2 regions of the Streptomyces sp. NPDC002742 genome follow, and region 2 is predicted to be linked to the other one. Evidence: riboswitches for the same ligand, from Rfam matches in the RefSeq annotation. Region 2 holds a riboswitch; the other holds the start of a gene.

Region 1 (4,156 bases), on a different contig from region 2:
ACGGCCTCCGGCATCCCCGTGACGATCGCCAAGTCCGACGGCAACCCCGTCAACGCGGCCTCCATGCTCGCGGTCCTCGGCCTGGGCGCCCAGGGCGGCGAGGAGATCGTCCTCGCGTCGGACTCCGAGGGCGCGGACGCCGCTCTCGACCGTCTGGCGAAGCTGGTCGCCGAGGGTCTCGACGAGCTCCCCGAGACCGTCTGAGCCCACAAGGCACCCAGGACCACACGCGGCTGAGCCGCGCCCCCCTTCTCCGGGCGGCGCGGCTCAGCCGTTTTCCGCACCCCGCTCAGGAATTCCCGCGGCGACACCCGCGGGCCCTGGTGCCGCCGTCACGGGAATAGCGCGCGCCGAAATTCCGGACACACGAATAAAAGGGCATCAGAAATAAGCCCCCGCCGAATATCCCTCTTTGTATACGGCGCCCGTGTTAATGACGCTGGCCCATCATGTTTACGGGATGTTGCGAACTTCTCACACGGTCCGGCCGGTCGCCGCCGGGAAATCGGAGCCGGTGCGCGGTCGTCGCGCGCTCGGTGTGCAGGGCCATGATCGCGCGGGCCCGCTCGCCGTCGCCGCGGGCGACAGCGTCCACGATGCCGCCGTGCTCCGCCCAGGACTCCGCGGGGTTGGCCGGAGCGTCCACCGAGTACATCCAGGCGATCTTGTGACGCAGCTGGGCGAGCGTGGACGTCAGCGCGGGACTGCCGGACGCCTGTGCGAGCGTCTCGTGGAACCAGCCGCCCAGGGAACGCAGATCCTCGCTGTGGCCTCTCCTGGAACGCTCCTGGCCCAGCCTGACCAGGCCCCGCAGCACCTTGAGGTGGGCCTCCGTACGCCGCTGGGCGGCCCTCGCGGCACCCAGTGGTTCCAGCAGCATGCGCATCTCCAGGAGGTCCGCGGCCTCCTGCTCGGTGGGCTCCGCGACGCACGCGCCCGCGTGCCGACGGGTGACCACGAAGCCCTCGGCCTCCAGGGTGCGCAGGGCCTCGCGCACGGGGACGCGCGAGACGCCGTAGCGCCGCGCGAGCAGTTCCTCGGTGAGCCGGCCGCCGCGCTCGTAGACACCCGCGACGATGTCGTCACGGATCGCCGTGCATACCGAGTGCGCCGGAATACGCATGACCGACCTCCGCTTTAATCCCCGCGAAACGCCATCGATTGACGCTTGTTCAGTGACTCTATTGCAGGAAGCCTGAATTTCCGATGGCGGGCCTGAATCCATGGATATTTTTTGGACAGACGCCTCCGGAAACGACGATGCCCCGGCTCGGTGAGCCGGGGCATCGAAAGCGGTGAGAAGCCGCGAAGCGGTCGTCAGACGTTGACTCCGTGCGAGCGCAGGTACGCGACCGGGTCGATGTCCGAGCCGTACTCCGCGGTCGTACGGGCCTCGAAGTGAAGGTGCGGTCCGGTGGTGTTGCCGGTGTCCCCGGAGAGGCCGATCTGCTGCCCCGGAGTGACCGTCTGCCCCACGGACACGCCGATGGACGACAGGTGGCCGTACATGGTGTACGTCCCGTCGTGCATCTTGATCACTACTTGATTGCCGTAGGCGCCGCCCCAGCCGGTCGTGACGATGGTGCCGGAGCCCACCGCGTGGACCGAGGTGCCGTACGCGGCGTGGAAGTCGACGCCGGTGTGGCTGCCCGAGGACCAGAGGCTGCTGCTGGCCTGGTAACCGGTGGAGACGTAGGAACCGGTGATCGGGATGACGAACGTGTTCAGGCGCTTGCGCTCGGCCTCACGGGCGGCGCGCTCCTTGGCCTCGCGGGACTTCGCGGCCTGCTCCGCGGCGTACTTGCGCGCGGCCTGTTCGGCCTGCTTCCGCGCGGCGGCCTCGTCGGCGGCGCGCTGCTGCGCGAAGGCCTGGGCGTCGATCTGGTCGGCGACCGTGTCTCCGAGGGTGACGGCCTGGGTCAGCCCGGTCTGCTCGACGGAGGCCTCCGCCGCGAACGCGGGGGCGGCCAGGGTTCCGATCACACCGGTCGTGGTGAGCGCCGCGACCCCGACGGCGGTCGTGGTGGTGCTGTGCACCCGGCTCGTTCGACGATGCTTGCCGGTGCCACAGGTGAACGCCATGTAGGGGCTGATCCTTTCCTTCCCTCTCGCCTACCGGGTTAGCTGACGGGTTCGGAGCAGGAAGGTCTCCTACGGACCCCCTCCGAAGAGGGCGTCCGATTCACCCCAGGGACTACGTGTGGGTCCCCGGCTCCCCTGACTCGCGCCATGGGGGACTCGGCGATGACTGTCCGGTGCCGCGGGCGCGGCGCACTGCGTGACGAACAGCCGGACCGACGCTAAACGGGGTGTCATTCGAACAACAAACGGATCACGATTTTTGTAACGCATCCCACAGGGCAGAAGGGCAACTCCCGCACGAATACGGACATCTTGGGGGCCTTTCGCGGGACGCAGGAGGGCCCTGACGACTCTTCGGTCACCAGGGCCCTCCTCCGTCGCACGGCCCCTACTCGGCGGCCACCACGCTGACTTCACCGATTCCGAGAGCCTTGACCGGCTCCTCGATCTGCGCCGCGTCGCCCACCAGGACGGTCACCAGCCGGTCCATCGGGAAGGCGCTCACCGCGGCCGCGGTGGCCTCCACGGTGCCGGTGGCGGCCAGTTGCCGGTACAGCGTCGCCTGATAGTCGTCCGGCAGGTACTGCTCGACCTGGTCCGCGAGCGTGCTCGCGACGGCTGCCGCCGTCTCGAACTTGAGGGGCGCGACACCCACCAGGTTCTGCACGGCGACGTCGCGCTCCGCGTCGGTCAGCCCCTCGGCCGCGAGGGTGCGCAGCACCTTCCACAGGTCGTCGAGCGCCGGACCGGTGTTCGGGGTGTCCACCGAGCCGCTGATGGCGAGCATCGCGACACCCGTGCCGTCCGGCGCGGCGCGCAGGACCTGGCCGAACGCCCGTACGCCGTAGGTGTAGCCCTTCTCCTCGCGCAGGACGCGGTCCAGGCGTGAGGTGAGGGTGCCGCCGAGGCAGTAGGTGCCGAGCACCTGGGCGGCCCACACGCGGTCGTGCCGGTCGGCGCCGACCCGGCCGATGAGCAGCTGCGTCTGGACCGCGCCGGGGCGGTCGACGATGATCACGCGGCCGGTGTCGTCGGCGCTCACCGGCGGCACGGGACGCGGCTCGGCGGACGAACCGGTCCAGGAGCCCAGCGTGTCGCCGAGCAGCTCGTCGAGGTCGACACCCGTCAGGTCACCGACGACGACGGCGGTGGCCGTCGCGGGGCGTACGTACTTGTCGTAGAAGGCGCGTACGGCCGCGGAGTCGATCTTCTGGACGGTCTCCTCGGTGCCCTGGCGCGGGCGCGACATGCGCGCGCTCGCCGGGAACAGTTCCTTGGAGAGCTCCTTTGCGGCACGACGGGCGGGGTTGGCCGTCTCGTGCGGGATCTCGTCGAGCCGGTTGCGCACCAGCCGCTCGACCTCGCTGTCCGCGAACGCGGGCGCTCGCAGGGCGTCGGCGAGCAGGCCCAGCGCCTTGGCCAGGCGCGAGACCGGCACTTCGAGGGACAGCCGTACGCCGGGGTGGTCGGCGTGCGCGTCGAGCGTGGCGCCGCAGCGCTCCAGTTCGGCGGCGAAGTCCTCGGCCGAGTGCTTGTCGGTGCCCTCGGAGAACGCGCGCGCCATGATCGTGGCGATGCCGTCCAGGCCCGCGGGCTCGGCCTCCAGTGGCGCGGCCAGGATCACCTCGACGGCGACGACCTGCTGGCCGGGGCGGTGGCAGCGCAGCACGGTCAGACCGTTGTCCAGGGTGCCGCGCTGGGGGGCGGGAAAGGCCCACGGCTTGGGGCTGCCGGCCTGGGGCTGCGGGTGGAAGTCCATGGTGGCGAGCTCGGTCACTTCGCCGCCTCCTCGTCGGTCTCGTCGGCCAGGTCGGCCGCGTCGGCGGCTTCGGCGGTGGTCGGCTCGTAGACGAGCACCGCGCGGTTGTCGGGGCGCAGGCGGGCGCGGGCGGCCTCCCGGACCTCCTCCGCCGTGACGTCCAGGACGCGCTGCACGGCGGTCAGGGCGAGCTGCGGGTCGCCGAACAGGACGGCGTACCTGCACAGTTCGTCGGCGCGGCCCGCGACGGTGCCGAGCCGGTCGAGCCACTCACGCTCCAACTGGGCCTGCGCGCGCTCCATTTCCTCGTCCGTC
Region 2 (4,156 bases):
GCGGCTCAGGCTGCGCCTCGGGGACACCGCGCACACGCTCGCGCCGGGGGACAGCGCCCACTTCGACTCGCTGACCCCGCACCGCATCGCCGCCGCCGAACGCGACGGAGCCGAGCTTCTTTTCGTACACACCCTGCTGCAGAGCCCCGTCGCCGCGCTGTGCCTCGGTCCTGCGACGGGCCACCCCACCTCGGGAGAGACGTCATGACCGAACCCACGGAACCCCGCAGCCGCTCCATGGAGGAGAAGTTCCCCCGCGCCCTGTGGGTGCGGCTGATCATCTACGTCGCCGTCGGCCACCTCTTCGCGGCCTTCATCTATCTGCTCTTCACGCTGGGCGCGCACAACCAGTAGAACCGCAGACCGGGCGAGCGGCTCAGTCCAGCAGCCGCTCGCGCAGACGCTCCCGGAGCTCCGGCGTCATCCCCAGTCCTTGCTCCAGGTAGGCGTCGACGCTGCCCCAGGTCTCCTCGATCGTCTCGAACGCGGCTGTCAGGTACTCGGCGCGCGCGTCGAACAGGGGGCTGAGCAGTTCCATCACCTCCGGGGAGTACGCGGCGGCCGAGGTGTTGCTGCGGTGCACCTTGTAGCGGCGGTGCGCGGCGTTCGACTCCAGGTAGTCGGCCACGATCGCGTCGCGCTCGACGCCGAGGGCGAGGAGGGTGATCGCGATGGACAGTCCGGCGCGGTCCTTGCCGGCCGCGCAGTGCATCAGGGCGGGCGCGCTGTCCTCGGCCAGCGCGTGCAGCACCTGGGAGTGCTCGGCCGTGCGCTCCTTGATGATCGCGCGGTAGGAGTTGATCATGCGGTTCGCTGCCTTGCCGTCGCCGAGGAGCCCCCGCAGCTGGTCGAGATCGCCCTCGCGGACCATCTTCCAGAACTCGCCGCCGGCCGCCGGGTCGGTCAGCGGGAGGTTCACGTTCCGTACGCCCGGCAGTTCGACGTCCGGGCCCTCCAGTTTCTGGTCCGCGGCATTACGGAAGTCGAAGATCGTGTGGAGTCCCAGGGAGTCGAGGAACGCGACGTCCTCCTCCGTGGCGTGCGCGAGGTGGCCGCTGCGGAACAGGTGCCCGTAGCGCACTCGTCGGCCGTCCGCGGTGGGCAGGCCGCCCACGTCGCGGAAGTTGCGCACTCCGCCGAGCTCGGGCTCGGTCGACGGGACCTGCTGCGTCACGGGGGCTCCTCCCATTCGGCCGTCGGCGTCGCCTGGTGGACTCGGCGTCGCTCGTCGGCAGTTGTGTCCGGCTGGCGCTCTCGACGATACGACATGGGTTCCTGAGGCAATGAGTTGTCCACAGGCGTCTCGTCTCAGGAGATACGGCCTTGACGGCGACGCTTTATGTGTACACGTGTTCGAATGTGTTCACCGGTCGCCCGCCGCCTCCGGTCGCGCGTGTATGCCGGGGTGAATTGTTGCGAGATGCGGCATTGGGGCGTGCCGTTTTTGCGAGTCGACCCACCTTGGAATCCAGATGTGATGATTATCCGCCTGCGCCGCATCTGGCTGTTCTGTCCCTAATTGGCGCCTTCGTTACAACTGGCCCTGGAATGAAGCAGCCTGGGTCGAGTCGCGTGAGGAGCGTCATATTCGTGACGATGCGTTGCCGTCCTCGAATTCCAACCCGCCCGCATTTCCCGGCGGGTTGGGATGCCCGAAAGATCGTCATTCCACAGAGGGTGACGGCAATTTCCGCATGGATCAAGAAAGGTGGACGAACGGGAGAAGCGCGTAGTTGTCGACGCGCTCTCATCTCGCCTACGTTCTGCCTCAATCCGGACGGACGCCCAATCCTGCCGCCGTCCGGAATCCGCACACTCACCCGTACATGGCAGGAGCGGGGGACCCACAGGTTCCGCGCCTGGTCCGGTCTCCGGAACAGGCTAGGGGTACAGCCACGCAGCAGCGTGGCCGGGCATCTCCAGCCCGCACCCGACAGCTCACCCCGCAGGCGCCGGAGAGGAAAACGTCATGCCCGCGAAGGGTAAGCACCGCCGTCCCAAGTCCCTCCGTTTCACCCGCTCGATCGCCGTGGCCGGAACCGGTGGCGCCGCACTCGCGCTGCCGCTGATGGGAGCCACCGGCGCGCACGCCGCGACCCCGGCCGCCGCCGTCGCGCAGCACGTCGAGAAGGCCGCCACCGCCGCTCCCGTCGCCGGGAAGGCCGCCACGACGAAGACGTACGCGGTGAAGTCCGGCGACTATCTCTCGAAGATCGCCGACGAGCACAACGTCAGCGGCGGCTGGAAGAAGATCTACTCCGACAACCGCTCCGCCATCGGCGGTGACCCGTCGCTGATCCACCCCGGTCTGAAGCTGTCGCTCGGCAAGAAGGCCGCTTTCGTCGGCGCCACTCACACGGTCACGCACACGGCCACGCACACGGCGACCCGCACGACGGCCCCGGCGCCCAAGACCGACCAGGCGACCCCGGCCCCCGACACCGCTGCCCCCGACAGCGCTTCCGCCGGCAGCGGTTCCGGCTACACCCTGCCGGTCGAGAGCAGCTCCGTCGGCACCGGCTACAAGGTGCCGGGCAGCATGTGGTCCAGCGGCTACCACACGGGCGTGGACTTCGTGGTTCCCACCGGTACCACGATCAAGTCCATAGCCGCGGGCACCGTCGTCTCCGCGGGCTGGGGCGGCGCCTACGGCAACCAGGTCGTCATCCAGCACGCCGACGGCAAGTACTCCCAGTACGCCCACATGTCGTCCCTGTCCGTCTCGGCGGGGCAGACCGTGACCGAGGGCCAGCAGATCGGCCTCTCCGGCGCGACCGGCAACGTCACCGGACCTCACCTGCACTTCGAGATCCGCACCACGCCGGACTACGGCTCCGACGTCGACCCGGTCGCGTACCTTCGCTCGCACGGTGTCGCCGTCGGCTGACGCCTCACCCTGAGCTCCAGACGCTCACCCTGCTCCTGACGGCAGGACAGCCTCCGAAGGCCGGACCCACGATCCCGGGGTCCGGCCTTCGGTGTTCCCGGTGTGAGGCACCCGGCCACTGTCGAACCAGGCGCCTGACCGCTGCCCGGTGATTTCCCGTGATTTCCCGGCCCGTGGGTGATCGCTCCTTCAACGTCCGTGTTCCGGGTCTTATTCCAGAGTTGACCAACGCTTGGCGAGTGGCTTATCTCACCGTCCGTCAACCCTTCCCTACGGTCGCGTAGCTCACATCCAGAGGTGAATTATGGGTCGATGTGGCAGACGATTCGAAGAGTGACGACAGATCAGTGATCGGGTCGTACGTGGCGGTGGGGGACAGCTTCACCGAGGGCGTCGGCGACCCTGGGCCCGACGGGGCGTTCGTCGGCTGGGCCGACCGGTTCGCGGTACTTCTCGCCGACCGGCGACCCGAAGGCGATTTCAACTACACCAATCTCGCCGTGCGCGGCAAACTGCTCGACCAGATCGTCGAGTCCCAGCTCCTGAAGGCCAAGGAGCTCGGCCCCGACCTGGTCTCGTTCTGCGCGGGCGGCAACGACATCATCCGCCCGGGCACCGACCCCGACGAGGTCGCGGAGCGCTTCGAGCGCGCGATCTCCGATCTCACCTCCGCCGTCGGCACGGTCATGGTGACCACCGGCTTCGACACACGTGACGTGCCCGTGCTCAAGCATCTGCGCGGCAAGATCGCCACCTACAACGGACATGTGCGGGCCATCGCGGACCGCTACGGCTGTCCCGTCCTCGACCTCTGGTCCCTGAAGACGATCCAGGACCGCCGCGCCTGGGACGGAGACCGACTGCACCTCTCGCCCGAGGGGCACACCCGGGTGGCGCTCCGTGCCGGACAGGTACTCGGCCTCGACGTACCCGCCGACCCGGACCAGCCCTGGCCGCCCCTCCCGCCGCGCGGCACGCTGGAGATGCGCCGCGACAACATCCAGTGGGCGCGCGAATATCTGGTGCCGTGGATCGGACGGCGACTGCGCGGGGAGTCCTCGGGCGATCACGTGGCGGCCAAGGGAACCCTGTCACCGGACGACATCAAGATGCGCATCGAGTCGGTGGCCTGAGCCGGGACCGACCCGGTCAAGGCACCACGGACGGCGCGGGTCCCGGCCGGGTCGAGCGGCCGGGACCCGCACCGGCGTCCGGGGCGGTTCGGGTTCGAACCCTCCCCCTCCGGGTCTCGGCCGTGCTCGCCGTCGG

What was found. A riboswitch is a leader RNA that binds a small molecule or an ion and turns the genes downstream of it on or off. The one in region 2 is predicted to bind cyclic di-AMP.
Positions count from the first base shown of each region.
Region 1: another riboswitch for cyclic di-AMP. It lies ahead of ACFYW8_RS08960 (peptidoglycan DD-metalloendopeptidase family protein); the one in region 2 lies ahead of ACFYW8_RS25220 (peptidoglycan DD-metalloendopeptidase family protein).

Region 1 is NZ_JBIAQF010000004.1:349,640-353,795, forward strand. Features, by position in the region: gene ACFYW8_RS08950 (HPr family phosphocarrier protein) at 1-204, shown strand, start outside; gene ACFYW8_RS08955 (GntR family transcriptional regulator) at 431-1,123, opposite strand; gene ACFYW8_RS08960 (peptidoglycan DD-metalloendopeptidase family protein) at 1,318-2,082, opposite strand; cyclic di-AMP (ydaO/yuaA leader) riboswitch at 2,095-2,254, opposite strand; gene ACFYW8_RS08965 (pitrilysin family protein) at 2,471-3,859, opposite strand; gene ACFYW8_RS08970 (pitrilysin family protein) at 3,856-4,156, opposite strand, start outside.
Region 2 is NZ_JBIAQF010000014.1:67,949-72,104, reverse strand. Features, by position in the region: gene ACFYW8_RS25235 (helix-turn-helix domain-containing protein) at 1-208, shown strand, start outside; gene ACFYW8_RS25230 (DUF6126 family protein) at 238-354, shown strand; gene ACFYW8_RS25225 (tyrosine-protein phosphatase) at 377-1,174, opposite strand; cyclic di-AMP (ydaO/yuaA leader) riboswitch at 1,808-1,965, shown strand; gene ACFYW8_RS25220 (peptidoglycan DD-metalloendopeptidase family protein) at 1,970-2,887, shown strand; gene ACFYW8_RS25215 (SGNH/GDSL hydrolase family protein) at 3,235-4,020, shown strand.